Regions from separate parts of the Streptomyces sp. NPDC038200 genome, predicted to be linked through region 3. Evidence: riboswitches for the same ligand, from Rfam matches in the RefSeq annotation. Region 3 holds a riboswitch; each other region holds the start of a gene.

Region 1 (3,058 bases), on a different contig from region 3:
GAACCGCAGGGTGGTGCGGAAGTCGGCCCGCACCTCCTCGTTGCCCCAGTTCAGGTCGGGCTGCTCGGGGGCGAAGAGGTGGAGGTACCACTCGCCGTCCGGGGTCCGCCGCCAGGCGCTGCCGCCGAACACCGACTGCCAGTCGGTGGGCGGGAGTTCGCCCCGCTCGCCGCGGCCCGGCCGGAAGACGTAGCGCTCCCGGGCGGCGGATCCGGGGCCGGCGCGCAGTGCCTCCTGGAACCAGGGGTGCAGATGGGAGGTGTGGTTGGGGACGATGTCCACGACGACCTTCAGGCCGAGCCGGTGCGCCTCGGCGACCAGGGCGTCGAAGTCGTCCAGGGTGCCGAGGCGCTCGTCGACTCCGCGGGGGTCGGCGACGTCGTAGCCGCCGTCGGCGAGTTCGGAGGGGTAGAAGGGGCTCAGCCACAGGGCGTCCACACCGAGCGCGGCGAGGTGGTTCAGCCGCTCGGTGACGCCCCTGAGGTCGCCGAGGCCGTCGCCGTCGGCGTCGGCGAAGCTGCGTGGATAGACCTGGTAGATGACGGCCTGGCGCCACCAGTCGGGATTCCTGGACGAAAGGTCTGCCATGGACAGACTCTGTCCACATCGCCGGGAATCGGAAACGTCCGGCCGGGCGACGCACGGCCGTGCGGGTCAGTCTCCGCAGTGCTCCAGCAGTCCCCGCATCTCCGCGTCCACCACGCGGTACCGCACCACGCGCCCCTCCTTCTCGCCCGCCACGACCCCCGCGGCCCGCAGCAGCCGCAGGGCCTGGGAGACGGCGGGGTCGTTCATTCCGGTGGCGATCGCCAGGTCGGAGACGGCGAGCGGGCCGGTGCGGTGCAGGGCGAGCAGCAGCGCGAGCCGGTTGGCGTCGGCCAGCAGGGAGAAGCGCTCGGCCCAGGTGCGCAGGCGGTCCGCGTCGCCGATGGCGGCGATCGCCTCGCACACCCGGTGACCGTCGATGGTCCGACGGTCGGCTCGGTCGGCAGGCACGAGATGCATGCCGCCATCCTCGCAGGCCCCGTTTTGTGATCTTGAATACCTGCGCAGGTGCGCAGCTATGCAGGAAACCGTGTGTCCCTCTACCGTGGGCGGGCCGTGGTGTTCGGGAAGTCGATGCAAGGTCGACGCGGCCCTCGCCACTGTGATCGGGGAGTTCCCGTCCCGTCCGGCACCGCCGGGCCACTGGTCGTACGACCGGGAAGGCAGGGACGGCGGACGCACGACCCGTAAGCCAGGAGACCGGCCACGGCAGCGCACGAAAAGATCCACGAGGTGCTGGAGCTGACCGCATGAACCTGCCCGGGACGTCCCTGCCCGAGTCCGAGCCCGCTTCCTTCCGCTGGCGACGAGAGGACACCGTCAAGACGGCGGGGCTGATGGTGGTGATCGTCGCTCTGCACGTCGTCGCCTTCGGGATCCTCTTCCTGCTGGTCGCGCCGGGGCACTACAAGGTCGGCGGTGACGTCTTCGGTGTGGGGCTCGGCATCACCGCCTACACCCTCGGCATGCGGCACGCGTTCGACGCCGATCACATCGCCGCGATCGACAACACCACCCGGAAGCTGATGGCCGACGGCAAGCGGCCGGTGTCGGTGGGGTTCTGGTTCGCGCTCGGGCACTCCAGCGTGGTGGTGCTGCTGGCGCTGCTGATCGCGGGCGGCACCTCCCTCGCCGGGAAGGTGATGAACGAGGGCTCCACCACCCACCAGGTGCTCGGCTTCGTCGGTACGACGATCTCCGGCACGTTCCTCTATCTCATCGCGGCCCTGAACCTCGTCGCCCTGGTGGGCATCCTGAAGGTGTTCCGCGCGATGCGCGCGGGGGCGTACGACGAGCGGGAACTCGAGGCGCACCTGGACTCGCGCGGGTTCATGAACCGCGTCCTCGGCCGGCTCACCAGGTCCGTGTCCCGGCCGGGCCAGATGTACCCGCTGGGCTTCCTCTTCGGCCTCGGCTTCGACACGGCCACCGAGGTGTCGCTGATGGTGATGGCCGGTTCGGGCGCGGCGGCCGGTCTGCCCTGGTACGCGATCCTCTGCCTGCCGCTCCTGTTCGCCGCCGGGATGAGCCTGTTCGACACCCTGGACGGCACGTTCATGAACTTCGCCTACCAGTGGGCGTTCGCGAACCCCGTGCGCAAGGTCTTCTACAACCTCGCCATCACCGGCCTGTCCATCGCGGTCGCCTTCTTCATCGGCACGATCGAGCTGGTCGGCGTCCTGCACGAGAAGCTGGACCTGCACGACGACGTCACCGGCTGGATCGCCGGCCTGGACCTGGACAACGTCGGCTATCTCATCGTCGGCCTGTTCGTGGCGGTGTGGGCGGTGGCGCTGTCGTACTGGCGCTTCGCCCGGGTGGAGGAGCGCTGGACGGCCTCCGCCTCCGCCGCGGACTAGGGTCTTTCGGTTGGATCAGACCCCGCGAGCCCGGCATGATCCAAACGAGAGGCCCTGGCTAGCGCGCCACCGTCTCCAGGTACAGCTTCACGTACCGGTCCACGTCCACCTGCAACGCGACGTCCACCAGCGTCCGTTCGCGGCCGCCCTCGTGGATCTCGGACTCGCCGGGGCGGGGGCGGCGGTCGACGACGGTCTGGCCGCGGGACGGGCCGGGGGCGAGGGAGACCTCGACCGGGAGGAGACGGGTGGTGAGGCCGGCCGGGTCGGCGACCGCGCACACCGCGCCCGCGTCGCCGAGGCCGCCCGCCTCCTCGGCCTCCGGTTCCTCGCCCTGGGTGGTCGGCCGGTGGGCGAGGAGTTCGCCGGCCAGGCGGGTGCCGGGCTCGCTGCTGGTGCGCAGCCGGTGCACCTCGGGGCTGGGGACGACGACCTGCATGAAGACGTCCAGGCCGTACATCGTGATCGGTACTCCGGCGGTGAGCAGGATCGCCGCCGCCTCCGGGTCGTGCCACACGTTGAACTCCGCGACCGGCGTCGCGTTGCCGGTGGCCACGGCCCCGCCCATGAACACGATCCGCTCGATGTTCCGGGTCACCTCGGGGTGGGTGCGCAGCAGCAGGGCGATGTTGGTCAGGGGGGCGGTGGGGATC
Region 2 (3,058 bases), on a different contig from region 3:
CCAGGCTGATGACGTCGGCGTCGAGGTCGTCGATGGCCCGGACGACGTCGCCGAACTCCGCGTAGCACATGTGGGTGTGGATCTGGGTGTCCGGCCGCACCCCGCTCGTGGTGAGACGGAAGGCCTCCGTCGCCCAGGACAGGTACGCGGCCCGGTCGGCGGCGCGCAGCGGCAGCGTCTCGCGCAGTGCGGGCTCGTCCACCTGGATCACCGACGTGCCCGCCGCCTCCAGGTCGGTCACCTCGTCGCGCAGGGCGAGGGCGACCTGCCGGGCGGTGTCGCCGCGGGGCTGGTCGTCGCGGACGAAGGACCAGGCGAGCATGGTCACGGGGCCGGTGAGCATGCCCTTGACCGGCCGGTCGGTGAGCGACTGGGCGTACGTCGTCCAGCGCACGGTCATCGGCTCGGCGCGGGAGATGTCGCCGGCCAGGATCGGCGGGCGGACACAGCGGGTGCCGTAGGACTGGACCCAGCCGTGCCGGGTGGCGAGGTAGCCGGTGAGCCGCTCCGCGAAGTACTGGACCATGTCGTTGCGTTCGGCCTCGCCGTGCACCAGGACGTCCAGACCCGCCTTCTCCTGGAAGGAGATCACCTTCTGGATCTCCGCCTCGACGCGCCGCTCGTATCCGGCGGTGTCGATGCGCCCGCCGCGCAACGCCGCCCGCGCGGTGCGCAGCTCGTCCGTCTGCGGGAAGGAGCCGATCGTCGTGGTCGGCAGCACCGGCAGACGCAGGTGGGCCCGCTGGGCCGCCGCGCGTTCGGCGTACGACGGGGAGCGGCGGACGTCGGCCTCGGTCACGGCGGCGGCGCGTGACCGGACGGCCGGGTCGCGGGTGAGGGGGGAGCCGGCGCGGGAGGCCAGGTCGGCCCGGTTGGCGGCGAGTTCCGCGGCGATCGTGTCGGTGCCCCGGGCCAGGCCCTTGGCGAGGGTGACGATCTCGCGGGTCTTCTGCCGCGCGAAGGCGAGCCAGCGCAGGATCTGCGGCTCGATGTCGCGTTCCATGGCGGTGTCGAGCGGAACGTGCAGCAGGGAGGAGGAGGCGGACACGTCCACCCGGTCCGCCAGCCCCAGCAGGGTCCCGAGCGTGGAGAGCGACTTCCCCAGGTCGTTCACCCAGATGTTGCGGCCGTCGACGACCCCGGCGACCAGGCGCTTGCCGGGCAGGCCGCCCACGGCCGCGAGGTCGTCCAGGTTGGCCGCGGCCGCCTCGGTGAAGTCCAGGGCGAGTCCCTCGACCGGTGCCTTGGCCAGCACGGGCAGGGCCTCGCCGAGCCGTCCGAAGTAGGACGCCACCAGCAGCCGGGGACGGTCGGTGAGGGCGCCGAGGTCGCGGTAGGTGCGGGCGGCGGCGTTCAGCTCGGCCGGGGTGCGGTCCTGGACCAGGGCGGGTTCGTCCAGCTGCACCCAAGTGGCGCCGGCCGCGCGCAGGTCGGCGAGGACCTCGGCGTACACGGGCAGCAGACGGTCGAGCAGGGTGAGCGGTTCGAAGCCGGCGGGCACGCCCGGCGCGGGCTTGGCGAGAAGCAGATAGGTGACGGGGCCGACCAGGACGGGCCGGGCGCGCAGGCCCAGGGCAAGGGCCTCCGTCAGCTCCGCGACCTGCTTGGCGGAGTTCGCGGAGAACACCGTGTCCGGGCTCAACTCCGGCACCAGGTAGTGGTAGTTGGTGTCGAACCACTTCGTCATCTCCAGCGGCGCCACGTCCTGTGTGCCGCGCGCCATGGCGAAGTAGCCGTCCAGTGGGTCGGCGGCGACGGCCGCTCGGTGGCGTGCGGGGATCGCGCCGACCATGACGGTGGTGTCCAGGACGTGGTCGTAGTACGAGAAGTCGCCGGTGGGGACCTCGTGGATGCCCGCCTCGGCGAGCTGCCGCCAGTTCGCGCGGCGCAGGCCGGCGGCGGTGGCGCGCAGGGCGTCGGCGGTGACGCGGCCCTTCCAGTACCCCTCGACCGCCTTCTTCAGCTCCCGGTGCCGACCCTGGCGGGGGTAGCCGTACACGGTCGCCCGTGCTGCCGCGGCTGCGGACTTCGTGGTCACGGAGATCTCCTTCGCGAGATGAATCCCTGAGATCCTGGCGACGGGACGTGAGCGCGAAGGGTGACGGACCGGCCGGCAGCGGCCCCTGGCCGTCCGTTCGGTGTGCACGCCGACCCGCCCACGAGGTCACCGGGATGTCCGCGCCCGAGTGGGTCGCGCGCGGGCAGGTGGCAGGTCTTCGGACTCACGGGCACGTCCTCACGAGGAGGACACCTACTGGCCGTCGCTTCCCAGGCCCTCCTCGGGCCCAGTGCGTATGACGGCGGTCGTTCCCGCTCACCGCTGCGGGGCAGTCCCGGATTCCCACCGGGTTCCCTCTTGCGACGCCTCCCGCCTGGCTGACGGGGCGAACCAGCTGCACGGGCCAGCCTACGGCCCCGGCCGGGGATGCGGTGCGGCGCGTCCGTCATTCGGATGCGGAATCGAGATCCCCGGTCGCCGCCCTGTCCTGCCCGTACGTCCCGAGGCGCGGCGGGAGAGGGCGAGTTCCGCTTGCCAGGACCGACGCCGAGGCGGCCGGACGTACGGCCATCGCCGTGGCCCGGGACGGCGAGGCCCGCGCGGTCCTCGAAGTCGCCGACGCCGTCAAGGAGACCAGCCCCGAGGCCGTCCGCCGACTGCCTGCCCTCGGACTGACGCCCGTCCTGCTGACCGGTGACAACCGGGCCGTCGCCGAGACCGTGGCGGCCGAGGTGGGCGTCGACCCGGAGCACGTCATCGCCGAGGTGCTTCCGCAGGACAAGGTCGACGTGGTCGAGCGCCTTCAGGCCGAGGGACGTTCGGTGGCCATGGTCGGTGACGGCGTCAACGACGCGGCGGCCCTCGCCCAGGCCGACCTCGGCCTCGCCATGGGCACGGGCACGGACGCGGCGATCGAGGCGGGCGACCTCACTCTCGTGCGCGGGGACCTGCGGGTCGCGGCGGACGCCGTCCGGCTCGCCCGCAAGACGCTGGGCACCATCCGGTCCAACCTCTTCCGGGCCCTTCGCCTACAACGTCGCCGCCCTGCCGCCGGCCGCC
Region 3 (3,058 bases):
CGTACACGATCCTGGTGTACCCGCTGATCTTCACCTTCCTGCCCCGCCTGTGGTCCGTCTCGCACCGCCACGGGTACGTCACCACCTCCGACTTCGTGCGCGGGCGGTTCGGCTCGAAGGGCCTGTCGCTGGCGGTGGCGGTGACCGGCATCCTGGCGACGATGCCGTACATCGCGCTCCAGCTCGTCGGCATCCAGGCGGTGCTGGACGTGATGGGCGTCGGGGGCGGCGAGGACACCAACTGGTTCGTGAAGGACCTGCCGCTGCTGATCGCCTTCGGTGTGCTGGCGGCCTACACCTACTCCTCCGGTCTGCGCGCCCCCGCGCTGATCGCGTTCGTCAAGGACACCCTGATCTACATCGTCATCGCGGTGGCGATCATCTACATCCCGATCAAGCTGGGCGGGTTCGACGACATCTTCGCCAAGGCGGGTGACGCGTTCAGCCAGGTCAACCCGGCCACGGGGAAGCCGCGCGGCGCGCTCGCCCCGCCGGAGGCGGGCCAGTGGACGTACGCCACGCTGGCCCTCGGCTCCGCGCTCGCGCTGTTCATGTACCCGCACTCGATCACCGCGACCCTGTCGTCCAGGAGCCGTGAGGTGATCCGTCGCAACACCACGATCCTGCCGCTGTACTCCCTGATGCTGGGGCTGCTGGCACTGCTGGGCTTCATGGCGATCGCGGCCGGTGTGAAGGTCACCAACGGGCAGCTGGCGATCCCGCAGCTGTTCGAGGACATGTTCCCGGACTGGTTCGCCGGTGTGGCCTTCGCGGCGATCGGCATCGGCGCCCTGGTCCCGGCCGCGATCATGTCGATCGCCGCCGCCAACCTCTTCACCCGCAACATCTACAAGGACTTCATCAAGCCGGACGCCACGGCCGAGCAGGAGACCAAGGTCTCCAAGCTGGTCTCCCTGCTGGTGAAGGTCGGCGCCCTGGTCTTCGTCCTCACCATGGACAAGACGGTCGCCATCAACTTCCAGCTCCTGGGCGGCATCTGGATCCTCCAGACCTTCCCGGCCCTGGTCGGCGGCCTGTTCACGCGCTGGTTCCACCGCTGGGCGCTGCTGGCCGGCTGGGCGGTCGGCATGATCTACGGCACGGCCGCCGCGTACGGCGTCGCCTCGCCGACGCAGAAGCACTTCGGCGGCTCGGCCAAGGAGATCCCCGGCATCGGTGAGATCGGCTACATCGGCCTCACGGCGTTCGTCCTGAACGTCGTGGTGACCGTGGTCCTCACCGTCGTCCTGAAGGCCGTGAAGGCCCCCGAGGGCGTCGACGAGACCCGGCCGGAGGACTACACCGCGGACGCGGGCGACCCGGGCGTCCAGGTGGAACTGCCGCCCGCGACCGCGGGGGCCGGCCACTAGACAGCCGTCGCCGGACGGGCCGTCGGAGCACATCCGGCGGCCCGTTGCCGTACCTCCGCGGGGACAGGGACACGCGGACCCGGCCCGCGACGGCCAGGGCCCCGCGCGCCGCCCACCGCAGCCGCGAACGCCTCGGCTCCGTCCGCACACCGGAGCGGGACGGCGATCCGCTCCCGGACGGGCCGTACGTCACGCCGGTCGCCCACGAGTTGACCCTCTGAAACCGCGACGACACAACATCTGGGGGTGACACGACAGCCCGGCACTAGATGTATGCTCATCCTCGCTGTCATGCAGGGGAATCCGGTGCAAGTCCGGAACTGTCCCGCAACGGTGTACTCGCGCGCCTCCGCACGCCTGTTCAGTCCGAGGACCTGCCGGCAGCCCACCCGGCCCGTCCGGTCCGGGTGTGTTTCTGACGACGTCCGGGCCTCGCGGAGTGGGCCGGTGGACGCGACGCCGTGCGCGCTCGTGGCTGCCCCTGCCCTCCGCCAGGCCCCGTGCCGAGCGAGGGAGAGCCCCACGTGACCATCGCGCCAGCCGATCCGGCTTCAGTCAGCGAGCTGGAGACCGACGGTCCCGGTACCGCGCTGCTGCGGACCCTGACCGAGCTGACCGCCGACCTGCCCGACGCCGACCCGGGCCGGGTCGCCGCCGCCGCGCTGCGCGGCCGGTCCGCGCGGGCCGACGAGGCGGAGCTGCGCGAGCTGGCCACGGAGGCCGCCGCCGGACTGATCTCCGAGGACCCCGCCTACTCGAAGCTGGCCGCCCGGCTGCTGACCCTCGCGATCCGCGACGAGGCCGCCTCGCAGGGGGTGACGTCCTTCACCCAGTCCATCGCGGTCGGGTACCTGGAGGGCCTGATCGCCGACCGCACCGCGGACTTCGTCCGGCAGCACGCGGAGCGGCTCGACGCGCTGATCGACGGCACGGCCGACGACCGGTTCGGCTATTTCGGCCTGCGCACCCTGCACAGCCGTTACCTGCTGCGCCACCCGATCACCCGCAAGGTCGTGGAGACGCCCCAGCACTTCATGCTGCGCGTGGCGAGCGGCCTCGCCGAGGACGACACGACCCGTTCCGTGGAGGAGGTCGCGGCGCTCTACAGGCTGATGAGCCGCCTGGACTACCTGCCGTCCTCCCCCACCCTGTTCAACTCCGGTACGCGGCACCCGCAGATGTCGTCCTGCTATCTGCTCGACTCCCCCCTGGACGAGCTGGACTCCATCTACGGCCGCTACCACCAGGTCGCCCGGCTCTCCAAGCACGCCGGCGGCATCGGCCTGTCCTACTCCCGTATCCGCTCGCGCGGTTCGCTGATCCGGGGGACGAACGGGCACTCCAACGGCATCGTGCCGTTCCTGAAGACCCTCGACGCCTCCGTCGCCGCGGTCAACCAGGGCGGCCGGCGCAAGGGCGCGGCCGCGGTCTACCTGGAGACCTGGCACTCCGACATCGAGGAGTTCCTGGAGCTGCGGGACAACACCGGTGAGGACGCCCGCCGCACCCACAACCTGAACCTGGCGCACTGGATCCCGGACGAGTTCATGCGCCGGGTCAACGCCGACGAGCAGTGGTCGCTGTTCTCCCCCGCCGACGTCCCCGAACTGGTCGACCTGTGGGGCGCGGAGTTCGACGCCGCCTACCGCAAGGCCGAGGCCGCGGGACTGGCGAAGAAGACGATGCCG
Region 4 (3,058 bases), on a different contig from region 3:
TCGGTGCGCCCGGTCGGACACGGCTCCACGGCCGGAAGAACGGGGACGGCGTCGCTCACCCTGCCGTCCCCGGGGCGGTGCCGGGGGCGGGCCCGCCGAGTCCCAACTCCCGGTCGCCGAGCGGGGCGAAGAAGCGTTCCACATCGGCGTCGGTGACCTCGGCGAGGGTGGCCGGCGACCAGCGCGGGTCGCGGTCCTTGTCGATGATCTGCGCCCGGACCCCCTCCACCAGGTCGGGGCTGTCCAGGGCGGCGCAGGAGACGCGGTACTCCTGGTCGAGGACCCGCTCCAGCGTGCCGAGGCGCCGGGCCCGGCGGATCGCGGCCAGGGTGACCTTGAGGGCGGTGGGTGACTTGGCGAGCAGGGTCTCGGCGGCGTCCTTGGCGTCCGGACCGCCGTGGGCGAGCAGCCGGTGGACGATCTCCTCGACCGTGCCGGCGCTGTAGCAGGCGTCGATCCACTCGCGCCGGTCGGCCAACCGGCCCGGCGGCGGCTGCTGCACATGGCGGGCGAGGACGTCCCGTACGGGCATCCGGGCGAGCTCGTCGGTGAAGTGCCGGAGGGCCGCGGACGGAATGCAGTGGTCGGCGAGCCCGCACAGCAGGGCGTCGGCGGCGCCGATCTGCGCGCCCGTCAGCGCGAGATGGGTGCCCAGCTCGCCGGGTGCGCGGCCGAGCAGATGGGTGCCGCCGACGTCGGGGACGAAGCCGATGCCGGTCTCGGGCATGGCGATCCGGGACCGTTCGGTGACGACGCGGACGCTGCCGTGCGCGGAGACGCCGACGCCGCCGCCCATGACGATGCCGTCCATGAGGGCGACGTACGGCTTGGGGTAGCGGGCGATGCGGGCGTTGAGGTGGTATTCGTCGCGCCAGAACGCGGCGGAGGCGGTGCCGTCGCCGTCACGGGCGTCGTCGTGGACGGCGCGGATGTCGCCGCCCGCGCACAGGCCCCGCTCCCCCGCGCCGGTGATGACGACGGTCTCGACGGCCGGGTCGTGCTCCCACGCGGTCAGGGCCGCGTCGATCCGGCGGACCATCTCGTGGTTGAGGGCGTTGAGCGCCCTGGGCCGGTTGAGCGTGATGTGGGCGGCCCGTCCCTCGGTGTGCAGCAGGACGGGGTGGGCGGCCGGGGGCGGGGCGGACCGTTCGCTGCCGGTCATCCGCATGCCTCCGTCAGGCCGCGGGCCACGATGACGCGCATGATCTCGTACGTTCCTTCCAGGATCCGGTGTGCCCGCAGGTCGCGGACGATCTTCTCGATGCCCCGTACCCGCCGAGAGGGCGGTGGCCGCCGTGCGGCTGGAGCGCGGCGGCGACCGAGCCCCGGTGACCGGGGCGAACCGCTTCGCCGTCGCACACGGTACGGCGCCTGCCGGTCGCCGCGCCGGGCGCGCGGGCGGTCTGCGTCACCGGAGCGCGGCCGGCCGGCTCCGTCACCGTGCCGGCCGGGCGGAAGCGGCACTCCGGTGCGTCGAGGAGCAGGCCCGCACGGTGGGGTGGTCAAGGCTCCGAGCGCCGTCGCGGTGGTGTGAAGGTGTACAGGTCGAGGATGTCCGGCAGAGGGGCCACGCCCGGGCCGCCGGCGCGTACCCAGGTGACGATGTCCTCGGTCGCGGCCTGGTCGTTGACGAGCCCCAGCCAGACCGGCCGCGCACCGGCGGCCCGGCCCGCGGCGGACGGCTGTACGACGATGACGTTGGCCTGGTCGCACACGTCCAGGCAGTCGGAGATGCGCACGGGCACCTCGGCGCGCAGCCGTGCGGTCTGCGCCGCGTGATCGACGCCCTGCACCTTGGGGCTGCCGCAGCAGCAGTCCCGGCACACGACGACCCGGCACGGCACCGGTCCGCTTCTCTCCCCGGCCTCGGCCGAGGCCGCTCCGGTCGGCCTCTTGGGCATACCGCGCCCCTCCCCTCCCGGGGAGATCCGCCCCGGTGTCGCGTGAGGAGGCGACCGCGTGAGTCTCCTGGCTCCCGGGTCACGGCTCGTCCCGCCTTCCCGCCCGGTCGGGGCGGTGGCCTGCCGGAACTCGCTCACCGGTCACAGTGGCGGGACCGCGCCGGATTCACACCGGCTTCCTCGGACCGCCGTCGCCTTATGTCGCCGGTCATCATTTCATCACCGGTGCCGGCCCGTCATCCGGGTCGGTCCGGCGAGCGGCCTCGTCCGGGGCGACGGCACGGCCGGTCGTGGCGGCTTCGCGAGGGACGCGGGACAAGGTCGTCAAGAATCGGGGGCATCTCGACGTGCGGGTCGGCACCGGGCTCGTGGGTGAAGAGCGCCTGGCCGCGCTGGAGGCCGAGGGCGCACGGCCGGTCCCGCTCGGCGCGGTACGCGTGCGGCTGCTGTACGACGGCAAGGACTCGTGCATCGTGATGCAGGACGTCGAGGGCAACGAGTTCTGCATCGACTGAGCGTCCTCCGAGCCGACGAGTTGCGCACCGGGCGCCCGAGGAGCCGCGGGCGTACGAGAGTTCCCCGCGCAGGGCCACCGGCCCGGCTCGCTGGTGCTTCGTCAGGTTCTGGTTCCGCCGGGCTGCGGGAAGGCCGGCAGCCGAGCGGTGGTGCCCGGTGCTGCGGTGGCCGAGCGGTGGTTCAGCGGGGTGCGGAGACCTCGTCGCGGACCCGTTCGGCGTGACCGGTCGACGGGCGGCCCCCCGCGTCGGGCCGGCGGTGGGTGCAGGTGTGGGTGCCGTCGGCGGCCCTCCGGTGCACATTGGCCGGATGCATAGGTCGACGCCGCTGATCGGCCGGTCGGTCGCGGGAGGGGCGTGACGGTTTCCCCGTCGGGCCGGTCGGCCGGATCCGCACATCCTCGCCGCACGGGCTTCACATTCCATGAGTGAATTGTTTTGCCCATGGCATCCGAATTCCCTTCCGCCCCTCAGGGATCTTCCGCCTTCTTACCGAGAATCCCGGCAAGTGGATATCGCGCCACCCCCATCCCCTCGGTAGTTTCCGGACTTTGTCTCCGGGGTGAACCGCGAAACCGTTTCGGCATATCTACGATCGCAGGCTATGACCGACACTCCACGGGACAACTCCGCCACCCGTGC

Evidence for each region. Region 3 has a riboswitch for cobalamin ahead of ACZ7KF_RS30225 (ribonucleotide reductase N-terminal alpha domain-containing protein). Riboswitches for the same ligand answer to the same signal wherever they lie in the genome.
Region 1: another riboswitch for cobalamin. It lies ahead of nicT (Nickel transporter NicT); the one in region 3 lies ahead of ACZ7KF_RS30225 (ribonucleotide reductase N-terminal alpha domain-containing protein).
Region 2: another riboswitch for cobalamin. It lies ahead of metE (5-methyltetrahydropteroyltriglutamate--homocysteine S-methyltransferase); the one in region 3 lies ahead of ACZ7KF_RS30225 (ribonucleotide reductase N-terminal alpha domain-containing protein).
Region 4: another riboswitch for cobalamin. It lies ahead of ACZ7KF_RS23985 ((2Fe-2S) ferredoxin domain-containing protein); the one in region 3 lies ahead of ACZ7KF_RS30225 (ribonucleotide reductase N-terminal alpha domain-containing protein).

What each region holds. Positions count from the first base shown of each region.
Region 1 covers NZ_JBVJYH010000006.1:398,899-401,956, reverse strand. Annotated here, with positions in the region: gene ACZ7KF_RS16290 (glycoside hydrolase family 13 protein) at 1-588, opposite strand, end outside; gene ACZ7KF_RS16285 (ArsR/SmtB family transcription factor) at 655-1,005, opposite strand; cobalamin riboswitch at 1,086-1,268, shown strand; gene nicT (Nickel transporter NicT) at 1,296-2,405, shown strand; gene ACZ7KF_RS16275 (nucleoside hydrolase) at 2,464-3,058, opposite strand, start outside.
Region 2 covers NZ_JBVJYH010000012.1:35,805-38,862, reverse strand. Annotated here, with positions in the region: gene metE (5-methyltetrahydropteroyltriglutamate--homocysteine S-methyltransferase) at 1-2,038, opposite strand, end outside; cobalamin riboswitch at 2,191-2,409, opposite strand; partial or broken gene ACZ7KF_RS23950 (HAD-IC family P-type ATPase) at 2,533-3,058, shown strand, end outside.
Region 3 covers NZ_JBVJYH010000017.1:221,597-224,654, forward strand. Annotated here, with positions in the region: gene mctP (monocarboxylate uptake permease MctP) at 1-1,370, shown strand, start outside; adenosylcobalamin-variant (AdoCbl-variant) riboswitch at 1,654-1,754, shown strand; partial or broken gene ACZ7KF_RS30225 (ribonucleotide reductase N-terminal alpha domain-containing protein) at 1,895-3,058, shown strand, end outside.
Region 4 covers NZ_JBVJYH010000012.1:41,285-44,342, forward strand. Annotated here, with positions in the region: gene ACZ7KF_RS23975 (enoyl-CoA hydratase/isomerase family protein) at 56-1,162, opposite strand; partial or broken gene ACZ7KF_RS23980 (acyl-CoA dehydrogenase family protein) at 1,159-1,481, opposite strand; gene ACZ7KF_RS23985 ((2Fe-2S) ferredoxin domain-containing protein) at 1,503-1,901, opposite strand; cobalamin riboswitch at 1,963-2,082, opposite strand; partial or broken gene ACZ7KF_RS23990 (VOC family protein) at 2,219-2,416, shown strand; gene ACZ7KF_RS23995 (flavin monoamine oxidase family protein) at 3,021-3,058, shown strand, end outside.